2 regions of the Janthinobacterium sp. PSPC1-1 genome follow, and region 2 is predicted to be linked to the other one. Evidence: predicted binding sites of a transcription regulator. Region 2 holds the regulator's gene; the other holds the start of a gene.
What was found. The regulator FNR, encoded in region 2, switches genes on or off when oxygen is low (the NO sensors DNR and NnrR bind a similar motif). The targets are predictions, from matches to a motif close to TTGATNNNNATCAA.

Region 1 (7,408 bases), on a different contig from region 2:
CGGGCGACCTGGTGCAAGTGGCCGCGCCAGCCGACCCATCGCAACCGCGCGAATATTCGATCGCCTCGATCCCGCATGATGGTAGCGTACATTTGCTGGTGCGCCAGCATGCGCATCCCGACGGCAGCCTGGGCCTGGCCTCGGGCTGGCTCACGGCGCAAGCGCAAGTGGGCGAGGTGCTGCAATTGCGCCTGCGCCAGCACAAACGTTTTCGTTTGGAAGACAATGCCCAGCGGCCATTAATTCTGATTGGCAACGGCAGCGGCATCGCCGGCTTGCGCGGGCATTTGAAAAGCCGCGTGCTGGCGGGTCAGCGGCGCAACTGGCTGATCTTTGGCGAGCGCAACGCGGCCCACGATTTCCATTATCGCGAAGAGATTGAAGGCTGGCATGCCAGCGGTGACTTGCCGCGCCTGGACCTGGCGTTTTCGCGCGACCAGGCCGAGCGCACCTACGTGCAAGACCGGCTGCGCGGCAATGCCGATGAAATCACATTGTGGCTGCAGCAGGGCGCGGCCATCTACATTTGCGGCAGCCTGGCCGGCATGGCGGGCGGCGTCGACCAAGCCCTGCAGGAAATCCTGGGCCGGCCCGCGCTCGACGCGCTGGCAGCCGAAGGGCGCTACCGGCGGGACGTGTATTAATACAGAAGGGGCTGCTTACGGCTGGATCGCGGTCAGCGGCGTCGTTTCCATCTCGCCGCTCACTTCCTGCAAGCCGCGTGCCAGGCTGGAAATGCTGGGGTTGTCGATGAAGACGCAGCGCTTGCCCGTGCGCTTGCAATAATCCTTCACGCGCCAGTAGGCGCTGTGGCTGATGCAGCCCGTCTGGCAAATCACCAGGTCGGCCGCCGCCAGGCTCGAATCGAGCAGGTTGGCATTGTCTTCCAGGCCGCCGTCATGGTGGGCGAACTGCGCGCCGACCCGCTCGATCAGGGCGCGGTAGGTGGCGACATTGCCGCTGCGGCCACCCACGCACAAGACGCTTTGATCGACCAGGCGGATCGGCATTTTCAGCTTGCCGCCCGTCGGCACTTCCAGCTTCGGTGCCGGTGGCGGCACGGCGGCGGCCGGGCGTGGCTGGGCCTGCTTCAATTCCGCGATTTGCTGGCGTAATTCTTTCTCGCGCTCATCCATTTGCGCCAGGCGTTCGACCAGGCGCGTGCGCGATTCCAGCGCCGGGATGGCGGCCTGCAATTGCGCCAGATCAAAGCGCAAGCCATCGATGACGCTATCCTTACCGATCGATTCAGCCCGCGTGCGCAGCAGCACGGCTTCCTGGCGTTCCAGTTCGCCCGTTTTTTCCATCAGCATGGCCTGGCTGCGTTGTTGCAGCTTGGCCAGTTCGTGCGTCAGGCGCGCATTTTCTTCCTGCAAGGCGGTAAATTTTCCCATGTCGGCCCGCACGCAGGCGCCGGCCTGGTGCTGAATCATGTGCAAATCGCGGCACATCTGCTCTTCCAGCTCGGCGTCGCAGCGCGGATGCGTCAGGCCGGCCCAGAAGGCACCCGACACGTCGCCGTTGGCGACGGCCGTGCGCCACAGTTCGGCCACTTGTTGCGTGGTCTTGGCGCCGCGAAAGCGCAGGATGACGGGAGCGTAGCGGCGTTCGAGTTCCTTTTGCAGGGCTTCGGACAGGCGGTTGCGCACCCCGCATTCCGTCACGGCGCCCACATGCACTTCGTAGTCGTCGGCCAGCACGCGTCCGCCCGTCATCTTGCCCACCAGCTTGCGCAGGTATCCCAATGGCAAGCCCACGCCCACCAGCGGACAATGGCAGGTGTGCGACAGTTCCCACAGCCGGCGGCGGCGCGAAGCGAGCGCGGCCGTTTCGGCCTCGCCGCTGGAACAATTGCTGATGACGGGCAGGGACTGGTCTTTGTCACACATGGCGATATCCTGTTAGGCGGTGGGAGGTGTTGAATAGAAATTATTGCGGCAGGGGCGAGGCAGGGCGCTTGGCGCTCAGCAGGCGTACCAGGCGATCCAGCAAGGTGGTCTTCGGCGGCGCAGGCCGGTGCAGCGCCACCAGCGTGGCCCATTGCTGCGACAGTTGCTGGCAGGTCGCTTGCAACACGGGACCCAGTCCGGGCGAACTGGACAGCACTTGCAGATGGCGTTCGATGACACCGGCCAGTTTCTCGCAGGGACTGCCCGCATGGTAGTGCGACATCAGGTGCAGCACGGCCGACAGCAGCAATTCAGGCTGCTGGCCTTGCGGGGAAGGAAACATCGGGAAAGGTCGGTCGTTCGCCATCAAACACTCCTGTGCGGGTGGTTTGGCTGGCTGCACGCACGGGGCGCGACTGGCTGGCGAGTGTGGTGACTGACTGCCGTGCTGCTTCAGGCAGTCAGGATCAGCTTGTTCAATTGGGTGACGCGCAGGCGATATATCTTGCCGCTGTGTTCAATCTCCACTTCGCGGCCCTGCTGCAGCAGCGCTTCGCTGGTGATGCGGCGCGCCGGCTGGGCCATGCTGACGGGAGGACGGACGTGGGCAGTAGCGGCATCCTGGATCAAGGCTGGTTTTGAGCTTTGCATGTTGGGCTTTCTTTGTCTCAGTTGAGAATGATTCGTATTTGCATTATTGTTGAATGTGGCCCGAAAAGCAAGGCTTATTTGTGCCGGATGCAGGCTTTTTTTGACTGCCGGGGAGGGGAGTGCCGTAGGCGTGGCACGCGGTGGCGCCAGCGGGCGGGAGATGGGGCGGACAGCAGAAAAAAGACCCGGCAAGGTGGTGTGCCTTGGCCGGGTCAAGCCTGTGCCAAGCTTGAAGGAATCGGGTGGCGTTAATCGGCTGGCGTTAAATCGTGGCCAGCAATTGCGCCGAGGCGGTGGCGGCCGCCGTGGTGTCGGCCTTGAGCTTGGCGGCGGCCAGTTGCTTGGCGCGCGAGCGCGAGGGCGGCAGGCGGCGCAGGGTTTTCAGGGCATCCGGGTCCTTGATGCCGATGGTGCGCTGGTCGACCGAGATCAGGCCGATTTCATTGAAGGCGGACAGGGTGCGGCTGACCGTTTCCAGGGTCAGGCCCAGGTAGCTGCCGATTTCATGGCGCGTCATGCGCAGGTTGAACAGCTTGCTCGAGTAGCCCATCTGCGCGAAGCGGTCGGCCAGCGAGACGAGGAAGCGCGCCACGCGGGCTTCGGCGCTGAGGGCACCGAGCATGCCGATCATGGCTTGCTCGCGCACCAGTTCGCGGCTCATCACGCCGTACATGACATTTTCCAGTTCCAGGTGCACGCGGCCCAGCGCCGTCAGCTTCTTGAATGGCAGCAGGATCAGGTCGCAGTCGGACAGGGCCACCGCTTCCGAGGAGTAATGGCGCGAGTGGATGCCGTCGACGCCCAGCATGTCGCCCTTCATGGGAAAGCTGAGTACCTGCTCATTGCCGAATTCGTCGATGAGCACGGTTTTCAGAAAGCCCGAATTGACGATGTACAGGGTGTCGAAGGGCTGGCCGATGGTGTGCACGCGCTGGCCCGTCTTGAATTGCACGTGCTGGAACAGCAGTTCATCGGCGGCGATGGTGCAGGCGCTGGAGATATGCAGCAGGTCGCACACCTCCTTCAGGTTCGACCATAGCCGCCCCTGGCGCTGGCGCCCCGCTTCCATCGGAGAGGAGGGGGGCAGCGATGGCGCGGCAGCGCGGGTTTCAGGCGTTTGCGTGGACAGCATGTTCATCTCCTGGTGACAGGTAGTTCAGAGTTGAATGACAAGGTGCACAGGGCGGCGGGCAAGGAAGGGGCGGCGCGCGTCCAGGCGGGTAAATCTCAATGCGCTGAAGACTTGCTGTGTGATGAAATAACTTCCCAGCAACTTGATGACTGGTTTCAGTATGCCAACAACCGTATGCAATTAATATCAGCAGTGGCTGAATATGGCAGTAGGAGCTGTGGCAGTTGATGTAGGATTGTTCCTACGGGCGCGCGCGTGGATAGCTTAGGTCTTGAAGGGGGATAGCAGGCGGTGTGCCACGGCATATTGCACCATTTCCGACAGCGAACTCATGCCCATCTTTTGCATGATGCGCGTCTTGTGCGTACTCACGGTTTTCACGCTCAGGTGCAGATTGTTGGCGATTTCCGTGATCGACTTGCCTGCCACCAGCAGGGAAAAGACTTCGAACTCGCGGTCCGACAGCTGTTTGTGCAGCAAGCTTTCATTCGGCATCATGATGTTGAGCACGAGCTGCTCTGCCACCTCTGCGCTGATGTAGGGACGGCCCGACGCCACCTTGTGGATCGCGCCCACCAGCTGGGTGCCCGCGCTTTCCTTGGTCAGATAGCCTTGCGCGCCGGCGCGGATGGCGCGCACCGCATATTGCTCTTCCTCGTGCATGGTGAGGATCAGGATGGCCAGCTTGGGCGCTTCGCTGCGGATTTGCCGGATCAGGTCGACGCCGCTGCGGCCCGGCATCGACAGGTCGAGCAGCAACAGGTCGAAGCCGCCCTGGCGCACGTGGTTGAGTACCTCAAAGCCGTCGATGGCTTCGCCCACGATGTCGATGTCCGGCGCGCCGTCAAGGATGCGTTTCAATCCTTCCCGCATGATGGTGTGGTCGTCGGCAATCACAATACGTATCATAGGCGCGCAATCTGGAAGCGTGTAAGGTGTCCTGGCCGTTTCGTGGCGGCCGGCCAGGTGTTAAGAAACGAGAAACATTGTCATTTTAACTGAAAAGGCCGCAGTGTTGCCTTTTACCCGATATATGAGCTGCGGCGGCCTGTGTGGCCATGTGACCCCTTATTTCGAAGGGGGTTCCTTGATCAGCCTATGCACAAGCACGGGCAATTTCGAGTGCGACAGCACCTTGTTGGTCACGCTGCCCAGCAGCAATTGCCCCCAGCCGCTGCGGCCATGCGAGCCCATGAAGATCAGGTCGCAGTGCTGCAATTGCGCCACTTCCACGATCTTCAGGGCCGGGCTGTCGGAAAAGGCCGTCAGGCCCGTCGCTTCCAGGCCCCGCTTGGCGGCCGCGTCGAGGATGGGCTGCCAGTGGTCGGCGCCCGCCTTGCGCATGGCGATGCGGTACTCCTCTTCGCTTGGATAGCTGGGTGGAATGATTTCGATGTACACCGGGTACTGGTACTCGGGCGCCACGTACACGGCAAGGATGTCAGCTTGCATCTGTTCGGCAAAGGCAACGCCGGCACAGGCCGTCAGGTTGGAGACGGTGGAGCCGTCCGTGGCGATCAGAATTTTCTTATACATGGCAGGTCCTTTGGCGGTGACTCAGCGCGTGCAACGCCCCTTATTGTAGGCGTGGCAGCAGCATGGTATTCATGTAAAGACTTGATAATTATCAATACTATTGCACCTTTAGTATAGACAACATTGGCAGAAAGATCGTGTTTTAGCCGCAACGATGGCCATGGACACTGTTGCGCAGGCGCCCGCAAGCAGGATTTCTTGTGCGCCGCGTGCTCTTGCACCCATGCCAATGGTAGTATTTCAAAATACAACAGCAGGAACACTTATTTCCTCACGGAAAAGCTCTTGTGGGCCAGCTTTACACCAGGAAGCGCGTTTTGAGATTTACCAACAGGGCGGCGCCCTGCTACACTCGCACCATCGCAGCGGTATTGCCTCAAATCATCTTAATCGAGAAATTGTGGGTATCAGTCTGTAAAACGCACAGTTCAGGCGGAATTTTGACAAATTATGGAGAAGCAGGGATATGACCAACGCCGCTGATGATTTCGATGCATTATTCGATGAAGTATCTGCGCAAAGTGCGGCCGCTCCCAAGCCCGCGCCTGCCGCAGCGCCCGCAGCCGTGATCGCGGACGACGATTTTGACGCGCTGTTCGACTCCGTGTCGGCCAGCGCCGCCGTGCCGCCAGCCGCCGCGCCAGTCGCCGCCGCGCCGGAAGCGCCGCCCGCAGCTGCCGCAGGCGTGCCCGGCGAAGCGGCCGATCCTGTCGACCAGTCCGACAAGCCGATGTTCGAACGCCTGGGCGGCATCGTGCGCCTGCTCCACGATTCGCTGCGCGAACTGGGCTACGACAAGGCGTTGACGGAAGCGTCGTCGCAGATCGTCGACGCGCAGGACCGCCTGGAATATGTCGCCACCCTGACGGAACAGGCCGCCAACAAGGTCCTGAATACGCTCGACGAAGGCATGCCGGCGCAAGATGTGCTGTCGAAGAAAGCCAAGGACATGGACAGCCGCTGGACGGCGCTGTTCGATGGCAAGCTGAGCCTGGAAGAGTTCAAGGCCCTGGCCGGCGATTCGCGCCAGTTCGCGCAAGCCGTTGCCGAGGCAACGGAAGCGGAAAAAGCGCGCTTGCTGGAAATCATGATGGCGCAGGACTTCCAGGACATCACGGGCCAGCTGATCAAAAAAGTGGTCAACATCACCAAGACGGTGGAGCACGAGCTTGCCCAGCTGCTGCGCGACAACGCGCCGGCCGAAGTGCGCGAAAAACTGGCGCAAAAGCCGGTGCCGCTGATGCAGGGCCCGTCTGTGCCGTCGGTGGCGCTGGACCAGGATAATGTAGACGACCTTCTTGCGGATTTGGGATTCTAATGGACGATATGCTCAAGGATTTCGTCGTTGAGGCGATGGATCTTGCGGTTAATGTTGAAGAGCACTTATTGCGCCTCGAGCGTGATCCTGACAACAAGGAAACACTGAATGCCGTGTTTCGTTCCTTCCACACCATCAAGGGTGGCGCCGGCTTCATGGGCCTGCCCGCACTGGTGGCGGCCTGCCATCTGACGGAAAACCTGTTCGACGCACTGCGCACGGGCGCCGCGCCGGTGACCCCGATCGCCATCGAGGCGGCGCTGCAAGCGTCCGGCTTCGTCGCCGACCAGCTGACGGAACTGGCCAACGGTGCCGCGCCGGAAAGCTTGCCGGCCATGCCGGAAGAGCTGGAACACATTCTGACGAACGCCATCGAAGGCAAGGGCATGGACGCACACGCGCCGGCCGCCCCCGTGGTGGCGGAAGTCGCCGTGGTGGTTGCCGAGGTGGTCGTGGCGGCGCCAGCCGCCGCTGTTTCCAGCGCCAGCGCCGATGGCCTGGACTGGGAAGGCATGTATAACGCCGTCGTGCCGGCGGGCAGCCAGATCGCTGCCGCAGCGGCCTCCGCCGTCGCCGCTGTGCCTGCCGCCGTGGCCGCCGCGCCCGCCGCTGCAGCCGCTGCCAAGCCGGCCGCCAAGGCCTGGGATGGCGCGGAACGCCGCGACGAGCGTCCGGAAGTGCGCCATGCCGCGCCCGTCAAGGAAGACAGTATCCGCGTCGACGCCGTCAAGCTCGACGCGCTGCTGGAAGTGGCCGGCGAGTCGGTGCAGGCTGCCAACCAGGCTGCCGTGCTGCTCGAACGCTTGCTGCAATTCAAATTCGAAGGCCAGGCCGCCACCCTGATGGCGACCCTGGCGGAAACCCTGGAACGCGCGTCGCGCT
Region 2 (7,408 bases):
CAAACATGCGTTAGCTTTACTTTATTTTCAACCCAGAAGCAAAAGCTGGGGTCAGACCCAAAGGGTCTGACCCCAAGGAGAACAAAATGTCCGACAGTCTCAAGCTGCAAGCCCCCGTTGCCCCGTGGTACAAGCATCGCTGGCCATGGCTGCTGATGATCGGTCCCGGCCTGTCCGTGGTCGTCGGCAGCTTCATGGGCTATATCGCGTTTACGCAGCCTGATGCGCTGGTGGTGGGCGACTATTACAAGCAGGGCAAGGCGATCAACCAGGATTTGAAGCGCGACACGATCGCCAGCGACCTGGCGATGGATACCAGCCTGTCCTATGATGTGGCACAGGCGCGCCTGAGTGGTTCCGTGCACAGCTTCGGCAAGGCTTACCAGGGTCCGCTGCAGCTGCATCTGGCGCATGCGACCTTGCCGGAAAAGGATATCAAGCTGCTGGTGCAGCCCGATGCGGCGGGCAATTTTTCCGTGGCGCTGCCGATGCTCGAGCGCAGCCGCTGGCAAGTACTGGTGGAAAACGACAAACGCGAGTGGCGCCTGTCCGGCATCTGGACCTGGCCGCTGCAGCGCAGCATCGCGCTGCATGCGGATGAAGAGCTATAACGTACAGCGCCGGGAAAAAACCGTAGCGAGCGGCAGTGATTTGTGGCTAAGAAGCGCAGCTGTGCTAGAGCACAGCGAGCATCGCAGGCCGCAAAGCGCGACGCGCAGTAGGTTTTGACGGTGCTGTTATTTGCAGACGTCCGTGCCGGCTGTAATGGCTTTCAACTTGGCGGGCTGCAAAATCTCGATCTCGCGGTTGGAGACGCGCAGCCAGCCTTCCTTCTTGAATTTCGACAATAAACGGCTGACGCTCTCGATGGTCAGCCCCAGGTAATTGCCGATTTCCTCGCGCGACATGCGCAGCTGAAATTTGCTAGCCGAATAGCCGCGCGCTTCATAGCGCGAGGCCAGGTTGACGATAAAGGCGGCAAAACGCTGGGTCGCCTGCATATTGCCCAGCAACAGCATGACGCTTTGCTCGCGCGTGATTTCCTGGCTCATCATGCGATGGAAATGGCGCAGCAGGGTCGGCATATTGCCCAGCAACTGTTCCAGGCTGGAAAACGGAATTTCACACACTTCGCTGTCTTCCAGCGCCACCGCATTACAGTGGTGGCGGTCGGCGCTGATGGCGTCCATGCCCAGCAGTTCGCCAGCCATCTGGAAACCCGTCACCTGCTCTTCACCGCCCGGATTGATCTGGTACGTCTTGAAGTGCCCCAGGCGGATCGCGTACAGATTCTGGAACGAGTCGCCGATGCGGAACAGCGAGGCACCGCGCACGATCTTGCGGCGGCGGCCGATGATCTGGTCCAGCCTGTCCATGTCGCCCACATCGAGGCCCATCGGCAGGCACAATTGATGCATGCTGCAGGTCGAGCATCGCGCACGCAACGCTTCCACGGTCACTGTGGGCATGGTGGGAGTGAGTAGCGCTTCAGTCATGTCGGTACCTTTTAGAAAATGCAATAACGAGTTTACTGCATACAGGGTTGCCGTGTGCCAATTTCACCGCATTTCCGCTGAATAAACGACGTTCTAACCTTGATTATATGGCAACATCATTAAAAGCCCATGTGGGAAAGGCAATTTGCGCGGCGCCGCTTGCCAAGTTGATGTATTGATAGGAAAATTCCCGACAGCATTAGCTGCCGCCTGTACCGCCCGGTACTGAAAAGGAAATCATGAAGCCTCTCGGCATCAAAGCAAAAGTCGCGCTGGCCACCAGCCTGACCTCGATCGCCATGATCGCGCTGGTCACCATGATACAGGTGCAGCACATGCGCGCCGACTTCACCCGAGTACTGCTGAGCCAGCAGTCTGCCCTGATCACCCGCACCGCTGCCGAACTCGACGACAAGCTGGGCATGCTGCTGCAGATCGTCACGCTGACGGCCAGGCAGCAGCCGCCGGAATTGATCGCCCAGCCAGCCCAATTGCGCGAATACTATGCGCGCCGCTCGATGCTGGTACTGTTCGACGACGTGCTGGTGCTCGATGCGCAAGGCGCCGTCGTGGCCGACATGCCGGAAGTGGCGGGGCGCGCCGGCATCAACGTCGCCGAGCGCGAGTATTTCCAGACCGTCCTGCGCACGCGCCAGCCCATGATCACCGAGCCGATGCTGGGCAAGTCGAGCGGCATGCCCATCGTGCAGATGGTGGCGCCCGTGCTCACGGCCGATGGCCAGGTGGCCGGCGTGGTGATCGGTGTGCTGCGCCTGTACAAGGACAACCTGTTGGGACGCCTGCGCTCGGAAAAGATCGGCAAGAGCGGCTATTACTTCATCCTCACGCGCGGCGCCGTGCCGCGCTATGTGCTGCACCCCGATACCAGCCGCTTGCTGCAGCCGCGCCAGCCGAACGCCAACCTGACGACGACCCAGTTGCTGAAGAACGATGGCGAAGGCAGCATGGTCAGCACCAACAGCCGCGGCATCACGGCCGTCAACAGCTTCAAGCGCCTGAAATCGGTGAACTGGCTGCTGGCCGCCTCGCTGCCTCTCGATGATGCCTTCGAACCGTTCGATGGCGTGCTGTACCGGCTGGTGCTGTGGAGCGTCCTCGCTTCGCTGCTGGCCGCGTTTATTCTGGGCTGGGTCACCGTGCGCCTGCTGTCGCCGCTGGTGCACCTGCGCGACACGCTGCAAGCCATGCGCACCAGTGGCAGCCGCTTCACGCCCGTGCCGGTGCGGCAGCGCGACGAGATCGGCGAACTGACGGAAGCGTTCAACAGCCTGATGAGCGAACGCGACCGCCTGCAGCAGGAACTCGAAGCGCGTGCGGCGGAGCTGGAACAGGAACGCGACCGGGCCGAGGCGGCCAACCGCGCGAAGAGCGATTTCGTGGCCAACATGAGCCATGAAATCCGCACGCCCCTGAATGCCGTACTGGGCATGGTGTATTTGCTGGGCAATACCAAGCTCGATACGGAACAGCGCAAGTATCTGACCATGGTGCGCGTGGCGGGCCAGTCGCTGCTGGGCATCCTCAACGACGTGCTCGACTATTCGAAGATCGAGGCGCGCCGCATGGAGTTGTCGCCCGTCGAATTCGACCTCGACGAGGTCATGAACACGCTGGCCACGACGATGACCATGAATGCGGGCGAAAAGGAGCTGGAACTGGCCATCGCCGTCGAGCCGGACGTGCCGCGGCGCCTGGTGGGCGACGCCCAGCGCCTGCAGCAGATCCTCGTCAACCTGGCCGGCAACGCCATCAAGTTTACGGAGAGCGGCGAAGTGGTGGTGGCCGTCAGCCTGGCCGAAAGCCAACAAGGCCGCGCCTGGCTGCGCTTCGAAGTGCGCGACACGGGCATCGGCATGACGGAGTTGCAGCAACAGCAGCTGTTTGCCGCCTTTTCACAGGGCGACCAGAGCATCACGCGGCGCTTCGGCGGCACGGGCCTGGGCCTGGCCATCAGCAAGCAGCTGATCCACATGATGGGCGGTGATATCGCCGTGGCCAGTAGCGAAGGCAAGGGCAGCCGCTTCTGGTTCAGCGTGCCGTTCGAGATGCTGGCGCAGCCGGCCGAAACGCGGCGCACGCCGGCCCTGGGCCAGCTGCGCCTGCTGGTGGCAGACGATAACCGCACCACGCGCGAACTGATCGTCAAGCTGATCGAAGCCTGGGGCTGGCTGGCCGACGAAGTGGACTCCGGCTTTGCCGCCATCGAACTGTACCGCGAACGCCTGGCGCAGCAGCAACCGTACGACGTGGTGCTGGCCGACTGGCACATGCCCGTCATGGACGGCCTGGCCACGGCCAAGGCCATCCGCCAGGCGGCCAGCGGCCAGCGCCAACCCATCGTGGTGATGGTCAACGCCTTCGCCCGCAACCACCTGGAAGAAATCTCCAGCGCGGCCGAGGCCGATGTCGTGCTGATGAAGCCAATCACGGGTTCGAGCCTGTTCGATGCCCTGCACCAGGCGCTGATCGCCAAGAACGATGGCGGCGAACAGCGCATCCTGCACCAGCCGCTGGGCACCGAACTGGCCGGCGTGCATTTCCTGCTGGTGGAAGACAATCATTTGAACCAGGCCGTGGCGCGCGGCATCCTCGAACACATGGGCGCCACCCTGGACGTGGTGGGCGACGGCTTGCAAGCCGTGGAACGGCTGCGCACGGAGGCGCTGCGCTACGACATCGTGCTGATGGACATGCAGATGCCTGTCATGGACGGCTTCAGCGCCACCCACATCATCCGCACGGAACTGCGCTTGAACTTGCCCGTGATCGCCATGACGGCCGGCGTGCTGGCCTCCGAGCGCGAGCGCTGCATGACGGCCGGCATCAGCGATTTCATCGCCAAGCCCGTGGTGGTGGAAGAGATGATGGCAGTCATCCTGCGCCACCTGCCGAAGCGCCCGCCAGTGCAAACGGCCGAGCCGGTGACAGTTGCCGATGAGGAGGTATTTTCCATGGCGCCGCTGATGCGCGTGATGGGCCGCGATGCCAAGGGGCGCGGCGTGCTGCGGCGCATGGTGGAAGACGCCCTGAACAAGGGCATGACGCCCGTGCGCGACGCCGAAACAGCGTTGCAAACGGGCCGCCACAGCGACGTGGCGCGCATCCTGCACGGCGTGCGCGGTTCCGTGGGTACCCTGGGCACGAAGCGCCTGATCCGCGCCGCGTTTGCCACCGAGGAAGCCATCGACGCGGGCCGCCTGGACGAGGTGCCGGCGCTACTGGCGCACACGGCGCAGGAACTCGAACAGGCGCTGGCGGCGGCCGCCGATTGGTTGTCGAGGCTGAAAGATTAAAAGAGTAGGTCGGATTAGCGGCGGCACGCCGCGTAATCCGACAACATTGTTGGCGGATCATGTCGGATTACGCGCTTGCGCGCTAATCCGACCTACCAAATTTACGCCGGCACGCCCAGAATCACGCTGGAGGCTTTAAAAATTGCCGTCACGCTGCTGCCGATGGCGATGCCCAGGTCGGTGCTGCTCTGGTTGGTGATGATGGCGGCGATCGTGCCGCCACGCGGCAAGTCCAGCACCACTTCCGTGTTGACGGCGCCCGTCTGCACGCGCGTCACGGTGCCGGCCAATTGATTGCGCGCCGAAAAGCGCGCCCCTTCGCTGTCCGCCACAAGGATGATCGACGACGCCTTGATCAGCGCAAACGCTTCCGCGCCCGGCACCAGGCCCAGGCTTGCGCTGCTGCCCTGCGTGACGATGGCAACGATGTGCTGGCCGCCTGGCAATGCCAGGGTGACTTCGTCGTTGACGGCACCTTGTTTTAGTTCGGCAACTTTGCCCAGGAATTGATTGCGTGCCGTGGTTTTCATGGCCATTCTCCGTATGAGTAAAAGATCGTCGGCGATGCCTTCGGCCTGGCTGCCCAGTTGGCGCAGGTAGCGGGCATGCTCACGCTCGATGATACGGAAATTGTCGACCAGCTGGCGACCCCGTTGCGTCAGCCGCGTGCCGCCGCCGCCCTTGCCGCCCGTCAAGCGCTCGACCAGCGGCTCGCCAGCCAGGTTGTTCATCGCGTCGATGGCGTCCCAGGCCGCCTTGTAGCTCATCTTGACGAGCTTGGCCGCCTGCGTGATGGAGCCGCACTCGGCGATGGCACCCAGCAATTCCACCCTGCCGGCGCCGCCCAGATTTTCTCCGCCCACCGTCATCCATACCGAACCTTGCAGGCCGATTTCCGCTGCCGCTGATTTATCCAATGCGTTCACCCAATGCCTTATGTTCTTCCATGCTGTCAATTTGTCCGTCACGCAAGTACAGCACATGCTCACCCAGGATGCGCGCATCTTCCGGATCATGTGTGATCAGGATCATGGGCACGTCCAAGCGCTGCTGCCACTGGCTCAGCTCCAGACGCATTTTGACACGCAGGGCCGGATCGAGGGCGGCAAACGGCTCGTCGAGCAGCAGCGCATTTGGCTCGGCCACGAGTGCCCTCGCCAGCGCCACCCTTTGGCGCTGGCCCCCGGACAACTCGTCGGGAAACTGGTGCGCCAGTTCCTGCAAGTGAAATGCGTCGAGCCAATGCTCGACCTTCTGCAATTTTTCGCGCGCGCGCGGGTTGAACCAGCCCCGCGCCAAGCCGAAGCCCACGTTCTGGCGCACCGTCAGGTGCGGGAACAGCGCGTAATCCTGGAACAGGTAGGCGACATTGCGCTGCTGCGGCGGCAAGTTGATGCCGGCGGCGGAATCGAACAGGGTACGGCCATTCAGGCGGATATGGCCGGCGTCAGGCGTGAACAGTCCGGCAATGGCTTTCAGGGTCATGCTCTTGCCGGCACCGGACGGGCCATACACGGCGATGCGCTGGCTGTTTGAGGTGCATTGCACGTGCATGTCGAAACGGCGTTTGCCGGAGCGCAAGGTGGCGCGAATGTCGAGGTCGAGTTGCATGGGCATCATCATAGGCCTCATTTGTGCGCGATGCGCCCGGGCGCCAGGCGGCCAGCCGACAACAGCACCACGATGCAGACAAGGGAGATAATCACGACCAGCGTATTGGCCACGTCGTCCTGGCCCGCCTGCACGGCTTCATACACGGCCACCGACAGGGTCTGCGTCTTGCCGGGGATGCTGCCGGCCACCATCAGCGTGGCGCCAAACTCGCCCAGCGCGCGCACAAAACCCAGCAGCACGCCGGCGAGGATGCCGCGCCAGGCCAGCGGCAAAGTCACGCGGAAAAAGATGGCCATTTCCGAGATGCCCAGCACGCGGGCCGCCTGCTCCAGCTGCCCGTCGACCGCCTCGAAGGCGGCGCGCGCGGGCTTGAAGACGAGGGGAAAAGCCACCACTGTGGAAGCGATGACGGCGCCCTGCCAGGTGAAGATGAGGTTGATGCCGAAGTTGTCCTGCAGCCAGATGCCCAAGGTGCCGCGCCGGCCCAGCAGCACCAGCAAGTAATAGCCGAGCACGGTGGGCGGCATCACCATCGGCAGGGTCAACAGGGCGTCGAGCAGCTCGCGCCCGGGAAAACGCGTGCGCGCCAGCAGATAGCCCGTACCGATGCCGAGCAACAAATTGAGCGCCGTGGCCCAGGCCGCTACTTTGAGCGACAGGGCCAGCGCGGTCCAGGCGATATCCATGCAGGCGCGTGCTTAAATTAGGGTTTCTTGAATCCGTCAGCTTGCTTGAATCCATAGCGGGCGAGGATGGCTTGCGCCGGCGCCGTCTGCAGGTAGCTGACGAAGCGCTTCGCTTCGGCGGCATTGCTGCTGCCCTTGATGGTGGCGATCGGGTATAGCACGGGCGCGTCCAGGGGCACCTCCAGCACCACGTTCACCTTGTCTTTCATGATGGCCGCATCGGTGGCGTAGACAAAGCCCGCGTCGACTTCGCCGCGCGCCACATAGTCGAGCGACTGGCGCACGTTCTGCGTGCCGA

Region 1: the regulator FNR is predicted to act here: its motif matches at 5,290-5,303, upstream of ACP7EG_RS01595 (universal stress protein).

What each region holds. Positions count from the first base shown of each region.
Region 1 is NZ_JAFCWP010000001.1:352,776-360,183, forward strand. Features, by position in the region: gene ACP7EG_RS01565 (sulfite reductase subunit alpha) at 1-644, shown strand, start outside; gene ACP7EG_RS01570 (DUF2325 domain-containing protein) at 660-1,889, opposite strand; gene ACP7EG_RS01575 (hypothetical protein) at 1,930-2,256, opposite strand; gene hemP (hemin uptake protein HemP) at 2,343-2,540, opposite strand; gene ACP7EG_RS01585 (Crp/Fnr family transcriptional regulator) at 2,803-3,609, opposite strand; gene ACP7EG_RS01590 (response regulator) at 3,937-4,581, opposite strand; gene ACP7EG_RS01595 (universal stress protein) at 4,741-5,208, opposite strand; gene ACP7EG_RS01600 (protein phosphatase CheZ) at 5,675-6,526, shown strand; gene ACP7EG_RS01605 (chemotaxis protein CheA) at 6,526-7,408, shown strand, end outside.
Region 2 is NZ_JAFCWP010000002.1:65,793-73,200, forward strand. Features, by position in the region: gene ACP7EG_RS07825 (FixH family protein) at 87-611, shown strand; gene fnr (fumarate/nitrate reduction transcriptional regulator Fnr) at 738-1,496, opposite strand; gene ACP7EG_RS07835 (response regulator) at 1,736-4,810, shown strand; gene ACP7EG_RS07840 (TOBE domain-containing protein) at 4,912-5,679, opposite strand; gene ACP7EG_RS07845 (sulfate/molybdate ABC transporter ATP-binding protein) at 5,720-6,421, opposite strand; gene modB (molybdate ABC transporter permease subunit) at 6,439-7,110, opposite strand; gene modA (molybdate ABC transporter substrate-binding protein) at 7,128-7,408, opposite strand, start outside.